DNA from 3 places in the Streptomyces sp. NPDC015171 genome. Region 2 is predicted to be linked to each of the others. Evidence: riboswitches for the same ligand, from Rfam matches in the RefSeq annotation. Region 2 holds a riboswitch; each other region holds the start of a gene.
The links. A riboswitch is a leader RNA that binds a small molecule or an ion and turns the genes downstream of it on or off. The one in region 2 is predicted to bind cyclic di-AMP.
Positions count from the first base shown of each region.

Region 1: linked by a shared signal. The riboswitch ahead of ACF073_RS03035 (NlpC/P60 family protein) and the one ahead of ACF073_RS34140 (C40 family peptidase) in region 2 are both predicted to bind cyclic di-AMP.
Region 3: linked by a shared signal. The riboswitch ahead of ACF073_RS17405 (transglycosylase family protein) and the one ahead of ACF073_RS34140 (C40 family peptidase) in region 2 are both predicted to bind cyclic di-AMP.

Region 1 is NZ_JBIBUO010000001.1:675,054-681,859, reverse strand. Features, by position in the region: gene ACF073_RS03055 (PspC domain-containing protein) at 1-880, shown strand, start outside; gene ACF073_RS03050 (LuxR C-terminal-related transcriptional regulator) at 877-1,611, shown strand; gene ACF073_RS03045 (NlpC/P60 family protein) at 1,693-2,757, opposite strand; gene ACF073_RS03040 (hypothetical protein) at 3,426-3,779, shown strand; gene ACF073_RS03035 (NlpC/P60 family protein) at 3,810-5,087, opposite strand; cyclic di-AMP (ydaO/yuaA leader) riboswitch at 5,096-5,264, opposite strand; gene pcrA (DNA helicase PcrA) at 5,527-6,806, shown strand, end outside.
Region 2 is NZ_JBIBUO010000017.1:84,178-90,983, forward strand. Features, by position in the region: gene bioB (biotin synthase BioB) at 1-615, opposite strand, end outside; gene ACF073_RS34120 (8-amino-7-oxononanoate synthase) at 763-1,890, shown strand; gene ACF073_RS34125 (DUF397 domain-containing protein) at 1,973-2,194, opposite strand; gene ACF073_RS34130 (helix-turn-helix domain-containing protein) at 2,204-3,064, opposite strand; gene ACF073_RS34135 (ATP-binding protein) at 3,277-3,729, shown strand; gene ACF073_RS34140 (C40 family peptidase) at 4,542-5,015, opposite strand; cyclic di-AMP (ydaO/yuaA leader) riboswitch at 5,019-5,251, opposite strand; gene ACF073_RS34145 (hypothetical protein) at 5,593-5,898, opposite strand; gene ACF073_RS34150 (ATP-dependent Clp protease proteolytic subunit) at 5,907-6,542, opposite strand; gene ACF073_RS34155 (S1C family serine protease) at 6,746-6,806, shown strand, end outside.
Region 3 is NZ_JBIBUO010000005.1:472,638-479,443, forward strand. Features, by position in the region: gene ACF073_RS17395 (cytochrome P450) at 1-1,428, shown strand, start outside; gene ACF073_RS17400 (transglycosylase family protein) at 1,574-2,656, shown strand; cyclic di-AMP (ydaO/yuaA leader) riboswitch at 2,838-3,012, shown strand; gene ACF073_RS17405 (transglycosylase family protein) at 3,017-3,733, shown strand; gene eno (phosphopyruvate hydratase) at 4,030-5,316, shown strand; gene ACF073_RS17415 (septum formation initiator family protein) at 5,417-5,893, shown strand; gene ACF073_RS17420 (DUF501 domain-containing protein) at 5,943-6,545, shown strand; gene ACF073_RS17425 (exopolyphosphatase) at 6,542-6,806, shown strand, end outside.

The DNA of each region.
Region 1 (6,806 bases), on a different contig from region 2:
CGTGCTCGTCGCGGCCGGTGTCGCCCTCGTCTGGCGCCAGGCGGACAACGCCCGCCGGGCCCGCTGGGTGGAGGCGGGCCGCCGGCGCCGCACCCTCACCCTGCTGCGCACGGCCGGCGGAGTCCTGCTCGTCACGGCCGGTGTCTCCGCGATCTTCGTCCTCCAGGGTTCGGCGGCCCACCTCGGGGCGGTCCTCCAGGCCGCGCTCGTTGTCCTCGTCGGCATCACCCTGCTCGCCGGCCCCTACCTGGTCCGCATGACCCAGGACCTGTCCGAGGAGCGCCTGATGCGCATCCGCGCCCAGGAGCGCGCCGAGGTCGCCGCCCATGTCCACGACTCCGTGCTGCACACCCTCACCCTGATCCAGCGCAACGCCGACAACGCGGGCGAGGTGCGCCGCCTCGCCCGCGCCCAGGAGCGCGACCTGCGCACCTGGCTGTACAAGCCGGAGGGCACCGGCAAGGACGAGGCCGACGAGCCGGACACGGTCGCCGAGGCGGTCCGGCGCAACGCCGCCGAGGTGGAGGACAAGCACGGCGTGCCCATCGAGGTCGTGATCGTCGGCGACTGCCCGCTGGACGAGAGGACGGCGGCGCAGATGCAGGCCGCGCGTGAGGCGATGGTGAACGCCGCCAAGTACGGTGGCGAGGGCGGTGCCGTGCAGGTCTACGCCGAGGTCGAGGGGAAGACTGTCTTCGTGTCCGTGCGGGACCGCGGTCCCGGGTTCGACCTGGACGCGATACCCGCCGACCGCATGGGCGTCAGAGAATCGATCATCGGCCGTATGGAGCGCAACGGCGGTACGGCCCGGCTGCGGTCGGTGCCGGACGGCGGCACCGAGGTCGAGTTGGAGATGGAGAGGGCGGAGAAGACGTCATGAGCGAGGCGACCGAGGCGAACGGCACGGCGGGAGCGGCCGGGCCCGGCCGGTCCGACGGCGGTGCGGGCGGGCGGCACGTACGCGTGGTGCTCGTGGACGACCACCGGATGTTCCGCACCGGCGTCCAGGCCGAGATCGGCCAGACCGCCGAGACCGGGGTCGAGGTGGTCGGCGAGGCGGCCGACGTAGACCAGGCGGTCACGGTCATCACCACCACCCGGCCCGAGGTGGTCCTCCTCGACGTCCACCTGCCGGGCGGCGGCGGTGTCGAAGTGCTGCGCCGGTGCGCGGCGTTGACGGCGGACGCCGCGCGGCCCGTCCGGTTCCTCGCGCTGTCCGTGTCGGACGCGGCGGAGGACGTGATCGGGGTGATCCGGGGCGGCGCCCGCGGCTATGTCACCAAGACCATCACCGGCACCGACCTGGTCGACTCGATCTTCCGGGTCCAGGAGGGCGACGCCGTCTTCTCCCCGCGGCTGGCCGGGTTCGTCCTTGACGCCTTCGCCTCCACCGACGCCCCGCCGGTGGACGAGGACCTGGACCGCCTGACCCAGCGGGAGCGCGAGGTGCTGCGTCTGATCGCCCGTGGCTACGCCTACAAGGAGATCGCCAAGCAGCTGTTCATCTCGGTGAAGACGGTCGAGTCCCATGTCTCCGCCGTCCTGCGCAAGCTCCAGCTGTCCAACCGGCACGAGCTGACCCGCTGGGCGACGGCCCGCCGACTGGTCTGACCCGCCACCGAGCCCCACCGGGCACCCTGACACACCGGGCACCCCGGCCCTCAGGCACCCCGACCCCCGGTACCCCGGCTCTCAGGCCACCCGGGTCGCCCCCGCGAACGGCATCTCGTCGACCGGGGCCAGGCGGACCGGCGCCGAGGGGTTCGGGGCGTGGATCATCTGGCCGTTGCCCACGTAGATGCCGACGTGGCTGATTCCGGAGTAGAAGAACACCAGGTCCCCGGGCTGGAGTTCGGAGCGGGAGACCCGCCGGCCCGCGTTGATCTGGGCGTAGGTGGTGCGGGGCAGGGAGATGCCGGCGGAGCGGTAGGCGGCCTGGGCCAGGCCCGAGCAGTCGAAGGCGTTCGGGCCTGTGGCGCCCCATACATAGGGGCTGCCGAGCTTGCCGTAGGCGTAGGCGACGGCCGCCGCGGCACGCCCGGTGGGGGCCGGGACGGAGCCGGCCGGGTCCAGCGGCTCCCGCGGGCCGGCGGCCGACCGGGAACCGCGTCCGGCCGTGCCCTCGGCGCCGGTGACCTCGGTGCGCTGCCGCGGGGGCAGCTGCGCCAGCAGCCGCCGGGCCTCGTCCAGCTTGCCCGTGACGGTCGTCTTCCGTCGTCTCAGCTCGGCCTGTCGTGACCGCAGCGACCGCAGCTCGACGCGCGCGGCACCGCGCAGCCGCTCGATCTCCCGCAGCTGTTGGCGCACCCGGGAGACGGCGGCGGCCTGCCGGTCGCCGGCACGCTCCGCGAACGCGGCGCCGTCCAGATAGCGGTCGGGGTCGCTGGAGAGGGCCAGCTGCCAGGCCGGGGCGATGGCGCCGTCCCGGTACTGCGCCGCGGCGAACGAACCCAGCGCGTCCCGGGCCGAGTTGAGCCTCTGCTGCCTGCGGGCGGCCTCGCCCTGGAGCGTGCTCACCCGCCGCTGCGCCGTGTCCGCCTTCTCCTTCGCCCCGTTGTACTTCTCGGTGGCGGCCTCGGCCTCCCGGTACAACGTGTCCACCTTGGCCTTCACCTGCCCCGGCGTCAGCTGCGGCTCGGCGTGTGCCGTCCCGTCGAAGCCGGTCGCGGTGGCCGCGCCCGCCAGGGCGAGCGTGGCCGCCGTCCGGGCCGTATGACCGCTGAGCGGGCGTTGCGAGGGCTTGCGGTGCGCTGCCACCTGGACCGTCACGTCCTTCCGTGCGACTCGTACGACCGAGTGTCAGTACGACCGAGTGTCCGTATGACCAGGAGGTCGGCACGGCCGGATGGCCGTGCGACCGGGCGGTCAGTGGGCCCCGCGGCGGCCCGCACAGGGGGAGTGGGCCGCCGCCGGGCTTTCTCGGCGCTGGCGGCCGACTGCCGCCCCCGGTCCGGGCGGCTGGGGGAGCCGGTCACCTGGGGGAGGACGCTAGGCCGGACGGTGACGAGAAGGTAACGCGGTGTACGGAACTGGTTCCGACGGACCGGGAAGTGACCGGATGTGATCGCGTCGCCGGACTGGAGTCGACATGTTCACGCAGCGTGGTGACCGAAGCGCGGAAAGGGGGACAGGCGAGGGCCGTGGGCTGCTATGGGGCGGATATATGCACGTTCTCCGGAGTCGTCGCGAAGGCGCCGTCACCGCCTGTCACCACCACCCGTCACCCCTGCCGGGTGGAAGTGCTTTCCCGACTGCCTGTGGGAGGGGTCGCGCGCCCGCGACGGGGCCCGGATCCGCCCGCACGGTCCGACCGCAGCCCTCGCGAGCCCGGCTCCGGCAGGGCGGGACGGCCCGCATCGCTCGAACACCCCGGAACGGCACCCTGCCGTCCCTGGGGCCGCTGCCCACGAATAGGCTCCGGCCCCATGGACGTACTCATCCATCTCTTCGTCGGCCTGCACATCATCGGTATCGCCGCGCTGCTCGGCGGTTTCCTCACCCAGATGAAGGCGATGGGCCGGGGCACGGCCCGGTTCGTGCCCGGGATGCTGCACGGAGCGCTGACCATGCTGGTGACCGGCGTGGCCCTGGTCGGCCTCAACCAGGCCGACGACCACCACGTCAACAACATCAAGATCGGCGTGAAGCTGGCTCTGCTGATCGTGATCCTCGGCCTGGTCTACGTGAAGCGCGACGAGGAGCGGGTCGACAAGGGCCTCTTCGGGCTGGTCGGCCTGCTGACCACGGCCAACATCTTCATCGCCGTCCTCTGGACCTGATCCGGCCCCGTCCTTCGACGCGCCCCGGGGTCAGTCCGGCCGCACCACGCTGTGGACGGCCGCCTCACCGGCGGCGGTGACCGGCTCCTCCCGCACGTACGCGCCCGGTCTGGGTGCGTGGATCATCATGCCGTCGCCCGTGCACAGCCCGACGTGGCTGACGTCGTCGTGGAAGAAGACGAGGTCGCCGGGGCGGGCCTGCGCGGCCGGGACCGGGGTGCCGGCGGCGGCCTGCTCGCGTGCGGTGCGCGGGAGGGTGACGCCGGCGGACTTCCAGGCGGCCTGGGTGAGGCCCGAGCAGTCGTAGGAGCCGGGACCGGCGGCGCCCCACACGCACGGCTTGCCGAGCTGGGCGCGGGCGAAGGCGATGGCCTTCCTGGCCTTGGTCGCGTACGCGCCGGAAGGCGTGCCGGGGGCCTGGGAGGTCTGCCGCGACAGCAGCACGCGCGCGTGGGCGAGCTTTTTCTGCACGCTGGCCTTGGCCGTCTTCGGGCCGCTCGCGGCGTCCCCCGGCAGGCTGTCCGCGGGCGCTCCGGCGGCGGTGGCGGGGGCGGCGTCCACGGCGGGCGGGGCCACGGCGGTGCCCCGGGGGGACGTAGAGATGCCGCCCCGGCCGTGGACCGGCGGCGCGACGGCCGCGTCCTGGACCGACGGGATGCCGGCGGCGTGCCGGGCCGAGGGGATGCCGGCGGCGCCCTGGAACGACGGAGCGAGCGCCGCGTCCTGGAGCGTCGGGACACCGGCCGTGTCCCGGACCGACGGGATGCCGCCTGTCTCCCGTGCGAGCGGTATTCCGCCCGTGTCCCCTACGAGCGGTATCCCGCCCGTGTCCCGCAGGGGCGACCCGGCGGCGGTGTCCGGGGCGGACAGGGTGCCCCGCTGGGCCGGGACCGCGCCGCGCTGGGTGGGCAGGGCGCGGTGCCGGGCGCGTCGGGCGACCTCGTCGCGCAGGCGCTGGAGGCTGTCCGCGCGTCGCCGCGGGGCCTCGGCCTCGTCGGTGCGGTCGGCGCGGTCGGTGCGGTCGGTACGGGCTGCCCGCTCGGTGCGCGCGTTCCGCTCGCCCCGCTCGGCCCGCTCCCTGTCGGTGGCGGACGTCTCGGCCGCCGACTCCGCCCGGCGGTACAGGTCGTCGATCTTCCGCTCGATCTCCTCCCGGCTCGGCCTGCCCTGACCGCCCGTGGCCGCGGGCGCGGCCTCGGCGGTCTGGGAGAACACGGCCACGGAGGTGAGGGCGGCGGTGGCGAGGGCGGGGGTGCGGATGCCCGCCCCGTGGGTTCCGCCGGGGCGCGGCTTGCGGTGCGACGCCAAGGGTGGCGACTCCTTCCGTGCTCCGCCTACCGGGTTAGCTGTCGGGTTCGGGCGGGTGCTTGGAAGGGTTGCCCTACGGCGTCGTCCCGGGCGGGAGTCGGCCGATTCACCCCAGGATCGGTGGGTCCCCGGCTCCGCGCACCGTGCGGGGTGCGCCGGACTCGGCGGAGGCCGCGCGGCCCGGCGAGGTTCGCCGGAGTGGGGTCGTGCGGCCTGACGGAAACCTAGCCAACTCGTGTGTCTTCTGTGAAGGTTGGTGCGAGGTATGTCCGATACATTTCTGTGACCTGAGGCAGGTTTCACGCGCGCGTGACCAGGTGCTTCCACTGGGTGAGCGGCCCGCGGGCGCTGTCGGGGCGACGGCCGACTGTCCGGGAATCGGGCCATGTTCCGGGGACGGCGACCGGTTGTCGGTGGGGCACCCTAGACTCGGAGAGCGATGAGCAGCCTCTTTGACGACAGCTTCCTGGCGGACCTCCAGGCCCCTCGCGGGCGCGAGGAGGAGCTTCCGCCGCCGCCCGAGGACGATCACGCTCCGGAGCCGCTTCCGGACGATCTGTTCGGCGGGAAGTTCGACGTGCCGCCGGACCGGGACGGCTACTACCGCGATGGCGCCCCGCGCCCCGCGCTCGACCCGGCGGCGCTCCTGGAGGGGCTGAACGAGAACCAGCGCGCCGCCGTCGTGCACGCCGGCTCCCCGCTGCTCATCGTCGCCGGTGCCGGCTCCGGCAAGACCCGCGTGCTCACCCACCGCATCGCCCACCTGCTCGCCGAGCGGCATGTGCACCCGGGCCAGATCCTCGCGATCACCTTCACCAACAAGGCCGCCGGCGAGATGAAGGAACGTGTCGAGCAGCTCGTCGGCCCGCGCGCGAACGCGATGTGGGTGATGACCTTCCACAGCGCGTGCGTGCGGATCCTGCGTCGCGAGTCGAAGAAGCTCGGCTTCACCTCGTCGTTCTCGATCTACGACGCCGCCGACAGCAAGCGCCTGATGGCCCTGGTCTGCCGCGATCTGGACCTCGACCCCAAGCGCTTCCCGCCCAAGTCCTTCAGCGCCAAGATCAGCAACCTGAAGAACGAGCTGATCGACGAGGAGGACTTCGCCGCCCAGGCCACCGACGGCTTCGAGAAGACCCTCGCCCAGGCCTACGCCCTGTACCAGTCGCGGCTGCGCGAGGCGAACGCGCTGGACTTCGACGACCTGATCATGACGACGGTCAACCTGCTGCGCGCCTTCCCGGACGTCGCCGAGCACTACCGCCGCCGCTTCCGGCACGTCATGGTCGACGAGTACCAGGACACCAACCACGCCCAGTACGCGCTGGTGCGCGAGCTGGTCGGCACTGGCGGACGGGCCGCCGAGGACCTCGGCGTACCGCCCGGCGAGCAGGACCTCCCGCCCGCCGAGCTGTGCGTGGTCGGTGACGCGGACCAGTCGATCTACGCCTTCCGGGGCGCGACGATCCGCAACATCCTCCAGTTCGAGGAGGACTACCCGAACGCGACGACGATCCTGCTGGAGCAGAACTACCGCTCCACGCAGACCATCCTGTCCGCCGCCAACGCGGTCATCGAGCGCAATGAGTCCCGGCGCCCGAAGAACCTCTGGACCAACGCCGGCCAGGGTGCGCGGATCACCGGCTACGTCGCCGACACCGAGCACGACGAGGCCCAGTTCGTCGCCGACGAGATAGACCGTCTCACGGACGCCGGCGA
Region 2 (6,806 bases):
CAGACCCGAGCACGCGGACAGACCGGCCGCGTGCGCCTTCCGCACCGTGTCCACCCGGTCGGCGTACGTGTGGGTGGTGGTGATGTCCCCGTACGTGGACTCCGAGGTGTTGAGGTTGTGGTTGTAGGCGTCCGCGCCCGCCGCGCGCAGCCGCTCGGCCTGGCCGGCGGAGAGCAGGCCGAGGCAGGCGCACACCTCGACGTCCTCGTTCTGCTCCTTGATGGTCTTGATGGTCTCGGAGACCCGGTCGACGTCCCGGTCCGTCGGGCCGCGCCCGCTGGCCACCAGGCAGACCCGCTTGGCGCCGCCCGCGAGACCGGCGGCGGCGGCCTCGGAGGCCTCGTCGGGCTTGAGCCAGGTGTACTTCAGGATGTCGGCCTTGGAGCCCAGCCGCTGGGAGCAGTAGGAGCAGTCCTCCGGGCACAGCCCGGACTTGAGGTTGACCAGATAGTTGAGTTTCACCCGTCGGCCGAACCAGTGCCGGCGCACCTTGCCGGCCGCGGCCACCACGTCGAGCAGGTCGTCATCGGAGGTGGCCAGCACGGCGAGCGCTTCTTCGCGGGTCGGCAGCTCGCGCCGAAGCCCCTTGTCCACCAGCGTGTTCAGCAGGTCCATGAGGCCCGATCCTGTCCTACGGGACCGCCCCGGGCCAAGGAGACTTTGCACAACGGAGCGGGTTCACCGTGTGGGTATTGCCACATCCTGGGGGACAGGTGGTGCCGCTAGGGTCTGTCCGCTACCTACAAAAGCACCGGAGGACCCATGGCGTTCGGCTGGATCGACGAGCAGGCCGGGGCGCGGCGCCGCGCCGGACTCGTCCGCACCCTGCGTCCGCGCCCCGCCGATTCGCCGCTGCTGGACCTGGCGAGCAACGACTACCTGGGCCTTGCCCGCCATCCGGAGGTCATCGAGGGAGCGGCCGGCGCCGCCCGGACCTGGGGCGGCGGCGCCACCGGCTCCCGGCTGGTCACCGGCACCACCGCGCTCCACACCGAGCTGGAGCGGGCGCTCGCCGCGTTCTGCGGGTTCGAGGCGGCCCTGGTGTTCTCCTCCGGGTACGCGGCCAATCTGGCGGCGGTCACCACGCTCGGCCCGCACGGCTCGCTGATCGTCTCCGACGCGGGCAACCACGCCTCGCTCATCGACGGCTGCCGGCTCGCCCGGGGCGAGACGCAGGTCGTCGGGCACGCCGACCCGGAGGCCGTGCGCAAGGCGCTCGGCACCCGCGCGGGCGCGGCGATCGCCGTCTCCGACACGGTGTTCTCGGTCGACGGGGACCAGGCGCCGCTGGCCGCGCTGGCCGCCGCGTGCCGGGAGCACGGCGCGGGACTGGTGGTGGACGACGCGCACGGGCTGGGCGTGCTGGGCGACGGCGGCCGGGGCGCCCCGTACGCGGCCGGGCTCGCGGGCGCCGACGACGTGGTCGTCACGGCGACCCTGTCCAAGTCGCTCGGCAGTCAGGGCGGGGTGGTCCTCGGCCCGGCCCGGGTGATCGACCACCTGGTCAACGCGGCCCGGACGTTCATCTTCGACACGGGACTCGCGCCGGCCGCCGCCGGTGCCGCGCTGGCGGCGCTGCGGCTGCTGGAGCGCGAGCCGGAACGGGCGGCGCGGGCCCGTGCGGTGGCCGCGGAACTGCACGCACGGCTGACCGCCGCGGGTCTGGAAGCGGTGCGTCCGGACGCCGCGGTGGTCTCCGTGCGGGCTCCGTCCCCGGAGCAGGCGGTGCGCTGGGCGGCCGACTGCCGTACGGCAGGCCTGGCCGTGGGCTGCTTCCGCCCTCCCTCCGTGCCCGACGGCATCTCACGGCTGCGGCTGACCGCCCGCGCGGACCTCTCCGGGGCCGAGATCGAACGCGCTGTACGAGTCATCGGCGAAACGCGACCATGAGTCGGCGTGACACGGCCGTGCGTCGCCTGAGAACGACTGGGAATGATCGGATCTAATCATCCGATCTGATCGTCCGCTCTGATCAGAGGGTGGTCACGAAGTCGGCCCAGCTGTCGGTGGAGAAGAGCAGCGCGGGTCCGGCGGGGTTCTTGGAGTCGCGTACGGCGAGGAGTCCGGCCGTGGGCCCTGAGCGCGGCCGGGCCGTCTCCACACAGTTGTTCGCTCCCGTGCTGTAGCTGCTGCGCAGCCAGCGCACGTCGTGCAGATCGGTACTGGCAGGGACGTTCCGAGGCAGTGCTGACATGGTGCCTCCTTACGCGCCGTCACCTATCCCGGCGATGTAGTCCAACGAGTCCTCGGGGGAAAGGGCGTGGAACCGAAGGGTGTTGAAGGCCTCGGTGTAGGCCATGAGGTCTTCTTTCCGTTCCAGGTAGAGGCTACTCGTCAGCTGGTCGAGAACAACCACATCCAGATCAGAAGTGCTCGGAAATGAGAAGATAACGAAAGGCCCGGTGAGGCCGACATGCGCGCCGGCCGTGAAGGGCAGAACCTGGAGCCGTACCTGCGGAAGCCGGGCGGCCTCCATCAGCCGCTCCAGCTGCCGGGCCATCACGCCGGGGCCGCCGACCTCACGGCGCAGCACCGCCTCGTCCAGCACGGCGTCCAGCACCAGCGGCGGGTCCGAATGGAGCACGTCCTGCCTGGCCAGGCGCACTTCGACCAGCGTGTCGAGGCGGTCCTCGGCCAGGTCCTTCACGGCCGCCCGGGTGACCGCGCGGGCGTACTCGGCGGTCTGCAGCAGCCCCGGTACCACCGTGGTCTCCAGGGTGCGCATCGCGCCGGCCTGCGACTCCAGGCTGATGAAGTCGCGGTACGTGGGCGGCAGCACCCCGCGGTAGGCGTGCCACCAGCGGTGCCGCCCGCCCGCGTCCTCCGCCCCCGCCAGCATCAGGAGCAACTCGCGCAGATGCTTGTCGCGCACCCCGTAGGCGTCCAGCAGCAAGCGCAGATCGGCCGGTTTCACACCGCTGGCGCCGGTCTCGATGCGGCTCACCTTCGACTGGTGCCAGCCGACCAGCCGGGCCGCCTCCCCGCTCGTGAGCCCGGTGGCGGTACGCATGGTGCGCAATTCGGCGCCCAGTTTGCGGCGGCGCACCGCAGGACCGTTCTGCATGGGCTCCTCCTTACTCCCTCCGGGCCACCCAAATACGGTCTCGCGTAGTAGAGTTCACCGCTTTGGGCGACAGATATATGCATATCTTGGTGGATCGCTCCCTGTGACGGCCCGTTGATGGCAGGCTGGCGAGCAAGCACCAGTCCGGGACCGTACTCGAACCCTCCGCTGTATGTCGGACCGCGGCCCCGTCGGAAAGGGACGACGTCGCCATGGCAGACCATCTGGAAGCATCCGTCACTCTGCCGAGCGATCCCGCCTCGGTCTCCGCCGCCCGCTCCTACGTGGTGGGAACCCTCGTGGAATGGGGCCTGCCGTCGGACACCGAGGTGGCCGACACCGTGCGGCTCATCGTCTCCGAACTCGCCACCAACGCCGTACAGCACACCTTCGGTCAGTCACCCACCTTCACGGTCGACATCGCGCTGCGCCATGACGCACACCTGCGCATCGGCGTCACGGACAGCCACCCGCGCTTCCCGAAGAGACTGCCCGCCGCCGTCCAGCAGGACAACGGCCGCGGCATGGTCATCATCCGCTGGCTCACCGCGGAGTGCGGCGGCAGACTCCGGGTCCGCCCCACCCGCGAGGGCGGCAAGACGGTCTCCATCGAGCTTCCCTGGATGGTCCCGGCCGCGCCCGTCCCGGCGGGACAGGAACCCTGAGCGAGCCTCGCGGCCCGGCCTGCCCGGCCGCCCCCGGCCGCGTGCCCGGAAAACGCCCGCCGCCGGATCCCTCGCGGCCGGCCGCCCGCCGCCTGCCCCGCCCTGTGCGGTCGCGGTCCGCGCCGCCGTCTCCGGTACGACGGCCGCCCCGAGCCCCGCGCCGACGAGCGCGCACATCACGGCGTGTCAGGGGGGCCGGCACCAGCGGCGCCGGGGTCGGCACGGCGCCGTACCCTCCGGCCCGGCGGGAGATCGAGCCGCTGCCCGCGGGGGCGGATGCCACAGAAGGTGTGGGTCAGCGCCGGATCCACCTCGCCGGCCGCTGCCACGAGGACACCGGCCGACGCCTCGCAGTCCGCGACCGGGGGCCGTACGCCGGAACGTGCTCGGCGGGACGCGCCGTGCGTCGGCGGGGGCGGACGCGCCCCGGTGGGCCGGGAGGCGCTGAGCCGCGGTTCACCGCCAGTCAGTCGTGCGGGCTTGTGCCGGGCCCGCTCCGGTTCGTCGAGCACCCGCCCGGCGCGGGCCACGAGCTGCGGTGAGCCCGCCTCGGCCGGCCGGACCCCGCGGTGGCGGCCCACGGCGGTGCACCAGCGGTGCCGCCCCCGCACCCGCTCGGCGGGTGCGCCCTGGGGGCGCTGTCCGGGCCGTCCGTCGCCGGAGGAGGCCGCGGCCGAGGCCGCCCAGGACACCGCTGCTCGCGCTGTTCGTCGGGCCCCGGGCCGCCCCAGGGATCCGGGCGGTCACCGGGGTTGCGCTGACGGCGCTGGGAGCGGCCCTGCTGCCGGAGCCGCCCCTGGCCTGACGGCGGGTCAGCTCACCCGGCCGTACCAGACGCTCCTCGTCCAGATCTTCTGGAGCTTCACCACGTCACCGGTCTTCGGGGCGTGCCAGATCTTCCCGTGGCCGGCGTAGATGCCGACGTGGTAGACGCTGGAGCCCGAGTGGAAGAAGACCAGGTCGCCCGCCTTGCGGCTGTGGGCGGAGATGTGGTGCGACTTGTTGTACTGCTGCGCGGCGGTACGCGGCAGCTTCTTGCCCGCCTTCTTGTAGGAGTAGAGCGTCAGACCCGAGCAGTCGAACCTGCGCGGACCGGTCGCCCCCCACGAGTACGGGGCACCCTTCTTGGACGCGGCGATCTGCAGTGCTTTCGTCGCTGTGGTCGCGGCCGAGGCCTCGCCGGCGAGACCGGGCACCGCGATGGAGCCGCCCACGGCGGCGAGGGTCAGGGCCGAGGCCGTGCCGGCCCGGGCCATCAGCGACGGGACACGATTGAGCGCAGTCATGCGCAACCCTTCGTCAGCCGCCTGTGAAGGATGACCTGTCGGATTCGGGCTGGCGAAGTTGCCCGGCCGCGTTGCCACGGCTTCACCCCAAGGGCTGCTCGGAGCGTGCGACCCGGCTGTGTCGAACAGCCGAGCACTCGTTCCGGCGACCCGTCTTGCCTGGGTCCTCCACTCCTGCCGATCCACTTCTGTCGACCGGTCATCCGGGCGGCGGCAGGACTCGGCGTCCGCCCGGATCGCCCCGCCGCGGTGGCGGGGGCTTGTCGTCAGACAGGGATCTTCACTCACTGCTGTCCGAAAATCCCAATGGAATCGGGGATTTGTGGCGTTACTCACCACTCATCCGTTCGGGTGGACACTGCTCCGCCCGAGCCTCCGTCAGAACCGTTACGTAGCCCCGGACCTGGGACGATGCCCTCTTCTGCGGCCCATGGACCCGCGTATCGCGCAACTCGGGAGGCCCGGAAATCGATCTGGATGTACACCGGTCGGCGGTACGTCGTTCGGGCCGTTTCAAGTTCGGTCCGCACGGGTCGTGTCGACGCACGGGACCGGACGGCCCGGAGAGGTGTCCGCCTCAGCCGACGTCGTCCGGCGGGAGCGCGACGAGAGCGGCCCGGCGCTCACCGTCCAGCACCCGCAACGCGCGTGCCAGCGTGTCCCCGTGCAGCTCCGTCTCGCCCCGTCGGTGCATCAGCGTGAGCGCGTCGCACAGCTCTGCCGCCTTGCGCACCAGCGCCTGAGCCGCTCGCATGCCGCGGTAGGTGTCCCCGTGCCGGGCCGGATTGATACGGCCCAGCAGGTCGACCGCGTCCAGGTAGCGGTCGATGACTTCGCCCTCGGCCCGGGTCAGGGCGGGCAGTGGCGGAAGATCCGGCAGCATGGGGCGGCTCACCTCGCGTCCGGTGCGCCGGGCGTGTCCCGGCGGTTGGGCACGATGCCGTCCACCAGACCGTACGCGAGCGCCCCCGGGGCGTCCAGGATCAGGTCGCGCTCCAGGTCCTCGCGCACCTGGCCGGGCGTGCGCCCCGTGTGCCGGACGAGCATCTCCTCCAGCATCGCGCGGATCCGGGTCAACTCCTCGGCCTGGATGAGCAGGTCGCTCGGCTGGCCGCGCACCGGCTCGGGCAGTGCGGGCTGCCGGATCACCATCCGCGCGCCGGGCAGGGCGAAGCGCTTGCCCGGGGTGCCGGCGGCGAGCAGCACGGCGGCCGGGGCGGCGGCCTGGCCCAGGCAGTAGGTCACCACGTCGCACGTGACGTACCGCATCGTGTCGTAGATCGCCGCCATCGCGTCGAAGGAGCCGCCCGGCGAGTTCACGTACAGCGTGATGTCCCGGTCGGGAGCGGCGTGTTCCAGGTACATGAACTGGGCCGCCACATCGTTCGCGGCCGTGTCGTCGACCGGTGTGCCGAGGAAGACGATCCGGTCCTCGAAGAGCTTGGCGTACGGATCCAGGGTGCGCACGGAGGATCCGGTGCGTTCGGTGAACTCGGGCAGGACATGACGTGCGGACGGTCGGGACATGGGGGCACACCCTTCCTCGCGGCGGAGCCGCCTTCGGCGAGCTGTCCGTAAAAAATGTACAGGACGTACAGAAGGGGGGAAGGGCTCGGCTGGTGACGGCTCGCCAGGACAGGCCCCGGGCACCCGCTTAAGCTGGTTGTGCAAGCGATCATTTCCGGGCTGGTCCCGGTGGGATGCCGCCCGATGTCGGAAGGCTCCGCGCCGTGGATGCGAAACTCAGAGCCGCGCTCGCCGCACCGGCGGTCGCGTCGTTGGTGATGGGCG
Region 3 (6,806 bases), on a different contig from region 2:
GGTGCCCCGAGTTCCCCTCCGGACCCGCCCGCCGGCGACCCCGGCGACCCCGCCGCCCCGGCCCCCCGCCCCGGCCCACCGTCCCCGGCCTCCGCCACCCAGCCCTGCCCCCACTCCGCGTCCCCCCACTCCGCGTCCCCCCACCCGGCCGACGCACCCTCCACCCCGCCCTCCACCCCGCCCCCGCCCCCGGCCCTTTTCACCTGGGAGTTCGCCACCGACCCGTACCCCGCGTACGCCTGGTTGCGGGAGCACGCGCCCGTGCACCGGACGCGGCTGCCCAGCGGGGTCGAGGCGTGGCTGGTCACGCGGTACGGCGATGCCAAGCAGGCCCTCGCCGACCAGCGGCTGAGCAAGAACCCGGCGCATCACGACGAGCCCGCGCACGCCAAGGGCAAGACGGGCATCCCGGGCGAGCGCAAGGCCGAGCTGATGACGCATCTGCTGAACATCGACCCGCCGGACCACACCCGGCTGCGCCGGCTGGTCAGCAAGGCGTTCACGCCCCGCAGGGTCGCCGAGTTCGCGCCCCGGGTGCGGGAGCTGACCGACCAGCTCATCGACGGGTTCGCGAAGACGGGCTCCGCCGACCTCATCCACGAGTTCGCCTTCCCGCTGCCCATCTACGCCATCTGCGATCTGCTCGGTGTGCCGCGCGAGGACCAGGACGACTTCCGGGACTGGGCGGGCATGATGATCCGGCACGGGGGAGGGCCGCGCGGCGGGGTCGCCCGGTCGGTGAAGAAGATGCGCGGCTACCTCGCCGAGCTGATCCACAAGAAGCGGGAGGCGCTGCCCGCCGAGCCCGCTCCCGGCGAGGACCTGATCTCCGGCCTGATCCGCGCCTCCGACCACGGCGAGCACCTCACCGAGAACGAGGCCGCCGCGATGGCCTTCATCCTTCTCTTCGCCGGCTTCGAGACCACCGTCAACCTCATCGGCAACGGCACCTACGCCCTGCTCACCCACCCCGGGCAGCGCCACCGGCTGCAGCGGTCCCTGGCCGCGGGCGAGCGGGACCTGCTGGAGACCGGCGTCGAGGAACTCCTGCGCTACGACGGCCCGGTGGAGCTGGCCACCTGGCGGTTCGCCACCGAGCCGCTCACCCTCGGCGGCCAGGACATCGCGGCGGGCGATCCGGTGCTCGTCGTCCTCGCCGCCGCCGACCGGGACCCGGAGCGGTTCGCCAATCCGGACGTGCTGGACCTCGCCCGCCGCGACAACCAGCACCTCGGTTACGGCCACGGCATCCACTACTGCCTCGGCGCCCCGCTCGCCCGCCTGGAGGGCCAGACCGCGCTGGCCACCCTTCTCACCCGGCTGCCCGACCTGCGGCTCGCCGCCGACCCGGCCGACCTGCGCTGGCGCGGCGGACTCATCATGCGCGGCCTGCGCACGCTCCCGGTCGAGTTCACACCCACCGCGTGAACCGGAGACGTTCACTTCTGTGATCTTCACGTGATCTGCGCGGCATTAACTTGTGACAAGTGATCGTCTGCCTATACGTTCACCCCTCAGTGTGGCGCGGAGTTTCGGCGCCCACCGCTCCAGCTGTCGCTCGAAAGGCTTCCGCATGCTCTCCGGGAACGGTCGACACCGTCGCCCCCGTCAGGCTCCGGCCCTCCTCGTCGCGGCCGGAGTGACCGGCTCCGCCATCGCCATCCCGCTCCTCGGCGCGGCGAGCGCCAACGCGGCCGAGGGCACCACGTGGGACAAGGTGGCCGAATGCGAGAGCGGCGGCTCCTGGAGCGCCGACACCGGCAACGGGTACTACGGCGGCCTGCAGATCTCGCAGGACGACTGGGACACGTACGGCGGCGGGCAGTACGCGGGCAGCGCCGACCAGGCCAGCCGCCTCCAGCAGATCTCCGTGGCCGAGAAGATCCTCGCCGACCGGGGCACGACGCCCTGGGCCACCTGCGCCCTGCTGTCCGGCCTGACCTCGGACTCAAGCTCCGTGGACGTCGACACGGGCGTCGGCGGCTCCGGGGGCGGCAGCGGCTCGGGAGACACGTCCGGGGCCGGCGACTCCGGTTCGTCGGACGACTCCCACGGCTCCGACTCGTCCGGTTCGCCCGATTCTCCGTCCTCCACGGATGCCGACTCCGACGCCAACTCCGGCTCCGGCACGGGCTCCTCCTCGAAGGAGACCGGAAAGCCGTCCGCGAAGCCGGGCGAGGACTCCGGCAAGGACGCGGGCAAGGGCTCCGGCAAGGACACCGGTTCCAGCGGGAGCGACACGCCCGAGTCGGGCAAGTCCACCCCGCCGGCGACCGGCGGCCCGCGGGAGACCGAGGGGTCCCCCACGGCCACCCCGGACGCCGGGATCGCCGACAACCCCCAGCAGGCCGCCGGTGCTTGGAGCCTGGTCGACACCGGGTCCCTCGCCAGCGGCGGACGGCACCGGGGTGCGAGTGCGGACGAAGGTGCGGGAAACGGACAGGAGGCCGCCTCCTCGGGCCGGCACGCCTCCCGTGAGCCCGGCACCTACACCGTCCGCGAGGGCGACACCCTCTGCTCCATCGCCGACTCCCTTGACGTCGACGGCGGATGGCGGGCGCTGTACGCGGGGAACAAGGAGTCCGTCGGGTCCGACCCGAACCACATCTCCGCCGGTCAGACCCTGGAAGTTGGGGACGAAACAGGCGGTAAGTAGCGGGAGTTGACGCCCCACTTAGAGCCTAATGTCCGATTTGGCGAAAGTGTGGGATGAGTCTCAGAAGCCCTGATCGTCTTTGAAATTCCGGCGATCGCCTGCCTACGGTCAAGGCCGCTCGTCACCACGGGCCCCGGTGCCGCAACGCCGAATCCTGCCAGCGGCCGTCCGGGAACAGTCGACGCGTCAAGCGCCGTAGGCAGGAGCGGGGGACCCAAGGTAGGCGCCGGAACCAGCACTTGAGGCTGGAACCGGCTGGGGGTGAAGCCGCACTCCGCGCAAGCGGGAGGTGCGGCCGGGCAACTCAACCGGCCCGAACCCGACAGCTCACCTCGCAGGCGTCGGTGAGGGGATCGATCCATGCTGTTTTCCGGCAAGGGCAAGCACCGTCGTCCGTCCAAGGCCGTCCGCGCCGTCGCGCTGGCCGGTGTCACCGGCGCCGCCGTCGCCGCCCCGCTGATGGCGGCCGGCAACGCCTCCGCGGCCACCACCTCCGAGTGGGACACCGTCGCCCAGTGCGAGTCCGGCGGCAACTGGTCCATCAACACCGGCAACGGCTACTACGGCGGTCTGCAGTTCTCCGCCTCCACCTGGGCCGCGTACGGCGGCACCGCCTACGCCTCGCAGGCGAACCAGGCCACCAAGGCCCAGCAGATCGCCGTGGCCGAGAAGGTCCTCGCCGCGCAGGGCAAGGGCGCCTGGCCGGTCTGCGGCACGGGCCTGTCGAGCACCCCCAATGGCGGCTCCGCCCCGACGACCCCGTCGGCCCCGTCCACCCCGTCGACCTCCACGCCGGACTCGGGCAGCACCACCACCCGCTCCTCCGACGGGCAGGCCGCCTCCCGCTCCGCCGAGCGCCCGGCCGCCTCCGCCAAGAGCGAGACCGTCACCACCCCGACCGGCAAGACGGTCAAGAAGGGCGACGGCGAGTACAAGGTGGCCGCGGGCGACACCCTCAGCACCATCGCCGAGAAGCACAAGGTCAAGGGCGGCTGGCAGAAGCTGTTCGAGCTGAACAAGGACATCGTCCAGGACGCCGACCTCATCTACCCGGGTCAGCAGCTGCACCTGAAGTGACCTCCGGCTCCGGCCGGACCACGGGCCCGCACCCTTCCGCGGGCCCCGCCGCAGGGCCCCGTGCGGGCCACCCCCGTCCCCACGGGCTCCCCGCCCCGGTGCGTGTTCCCCCGTACGCACCGGGGCGGGGCTTTTTCGCGTCCGCCGCGCCCCTTCCCTTTGTTTCGTGAAGAAACAAAAGGTACCGTCGGCCTGTCCACGGGACGGTCGGTCGGTGGCCGACGCCTCAGGGACGGTTAGGCTCTAGTCGCAAGGCACACCAGCCCCGCACAACCAGCGTCACATCCACGAAGGAGATGCTCGTGCCGTCCATCGACGTCGTCGTAGCCCGGGAAATCCTGGACTCCCGAGGCAACCCCACGGTCGAGGTCGAGGTCGGCCTCGACGACGGCAGCACGGGTCGTGCCGCCGTCCCGTCCGGCGCCTCGACCGGTGCCTTCGAGGCCATCGAGCTGCGCGACGGTGACCCGAACCGCTACCAGGGCAAGGGCGTCGAGAAGGCCGTCCTCGCCGTCATCGAGCAGATCGGCCCCGAGCTGGTCGGCTACGACGCCACCGAGCAGCGCCTGATCGACCAGGCCATGTTCGACCTGGACGCGACCGACAACAAGGGTTCGCTCGGCGCCAACGCCATCCTCGGCGTCTCGCTCGCCGTCGCCCACGCCGCCTCCGAGGCCAGCGACCTCCCGCTCTTCCGCTACCTGGGCGGCCCGAACGCGCACCTGCTGCCGGTGCCGATGATGAACATCCTGAACGGCGGCTCGCACGCCGACTCCAACGTGGACATCCAGGAGTTCATGATCGCCCCGATCGGCGCGGAGTCCTTCTCCGAGGCCCTTCGCTGGGGCACCGAGGTCTACCACACCCTCAAGAAGGTCCTGAAGGGCAAGGGCCTGTCCACCGGTCTCGGCGACGAGGGCGGCTTCGCCCCGAACCTGGACTCCAACCGCGCCGCCCTCGACCTCATCCTCGAGGCCATCAAGGAGGCCGGTTACGTCCCCGGCCAGCAGATCGCCCTCGCGCTCGACGTCGCCGCCTCCGAGTTCTACAAGGACGGCAAGTACCTCTTCGAGGGCAAGGAGCGCTCCGCCGCCGAGATGACGGAGTACTACGAGGAGCTGGTGGCGGCCTACCCGCTCGTCTCCATCGAGGACCCGCTGTTCGAGGACGACTGGGCCGGCTGGAAGGTCATCACCGACCGTCTCGGTGACAAGGTCCAGCTGGTCGGCGACGACCTGTTCGTCACCAACCCGGAGCGCCTGGCCCGCGGCATCGAGGACGGCGCCGCCAACGCCCTGCTGGTCAAGGTGAACCAGATCGGCTCGCTCACCGAGACCCTGGACGCCGTCGAGCTGGCCCAGCGCAGCGGCTTCAAGTGCATGATGTCCCACCGCTCCGGCGAGACCGAGGACGTCACCATCGCCGACCTGGCCGTCGCCACCAACTGCGGCCAGATCAAGACCGGCGCCCCGGCCCGCTCCGAGCGCGTCGCCAAGTACAACCAGCTGCTGCGCATCGAGGAGATCCTCGACGACGCCGCGGTGTACGCCGGCCGCAGCGCCTTCCCGCGCTTCAAGGGCTGAGCCGTACAGGGTCACAGCTGAGCCAGTCGTACGTACGTCCCCGTACTCGGTCCCGTACCGTGTGCGGGGACGTACGCGCGTGGAACGGGAGGCGGGGAAGATGGCCGTGAAGGACCGTGACCGGTTCTCCACCGCGACCAGGCTGCGGCTGCTCGGCGAGCAGACGGCGGCCCGGGTCTACCGCTCCCAGGCCAAACGGCAGGTCCGCCGCTCCCGGCTCACCGGCCGCGCGGCCCTGCTCGCGCTGGTGCTGTGCTCGCTGGTCGTCGCCCTCGCCTACCCGATGCGGCAGTACGTCTCGCAGCGCGCGGAGATCGCCGACGTCCGGCGCAAGCAGGAGCAGGCACGCGAGCGCGTCGAGCAGCTGCGCGACCTGAAGGCCCGCTGGCAGGACGACGCCTACGCCGAGCAGCAGATCCGCCGCCGGCTGCACTACGTGATGCCCGGCGAGACGGGGTACGTGGTCGTCGACCCCGGCGCGGCCCGGCCCTCCCGCGCCGACCTCGGGGCCGCCCAGCGGCCCTGGTACGCGAACGTCTGGGACGGGGTCGACAAGTCCGACGCCTCCGACCAGTGACCGGCCCGCCGGGCCGGGAATCCGACAGAAAGCCATTCTGGAAGCAGTCATGGAAACGCCTCCGCCGCCCACTCCGCGCACCGAGCCCACCGACGCGGACGTAGCGGCCTTCAAGCAGCAGCTGGGCCGTCCGCCGCGGGGCCTGAGGGCCATCGCGCACCGCTGCCCGTGCGGTCAGCCCGACGTCGTGGAGACGGCGCCGCGCCTGCCCGACGGCACGCCGTTCCCGACGGTCTACTACCTGACGTGCCCGAAGGCGGCCTCCGCCATCGGCACGCTGGAGGCGGACGGCGTCATGAAGGAGATGACGGCGCGGCTGGGGACCGACCCCGAGCTGGCCGCCGCGTACCGGGCCGCGCACGAGGACTACATCCGGCGCCGGGACGAGATCGAGGTCCTCGCGGGCTTCCCGAGCGCGGGCGGCATGCCGGACCGGGTCAAGTGCCTGCACGTGCTGGTCGCCCACTCCCTGGCCGCGGGACCGGGCGTGAACCCGCTCGGCGACGAGGCCCTGGCGATGCTGCCGGAGTGGTGGCGCAAGGGCGCGTGCGTGACGCCGCCCGGCGCCGGGTGCCAGGCGGAGGACGCGAAGGACGCGGAGGACGGCGCGGGCCGCGCTGCGGCCGGCACCGCAGGGGAGGACGAGCAGTGACCCGTGTGGCCGCCGTCGACTGCGGCACCAACTCCATCCGGCTGCTGGTCGCCGACGCCGACCCCGCGACGGGCGAACTGACCGAGCTGGACCGCCGGATGACGATCGTGCGGCTCGGCCAGGGGGTCGACCGCACCGGCCGGCTCGCGCCCGAGGCGCTGGAGCGCACCTTCGCCGCCTGCCGCGAGTACGCCGCCGTCATCAAGGAGCACGGCGCCGAGCGGCTCCGCTTCGTCGCCACCTCCGCCTCCCGGGACGCCG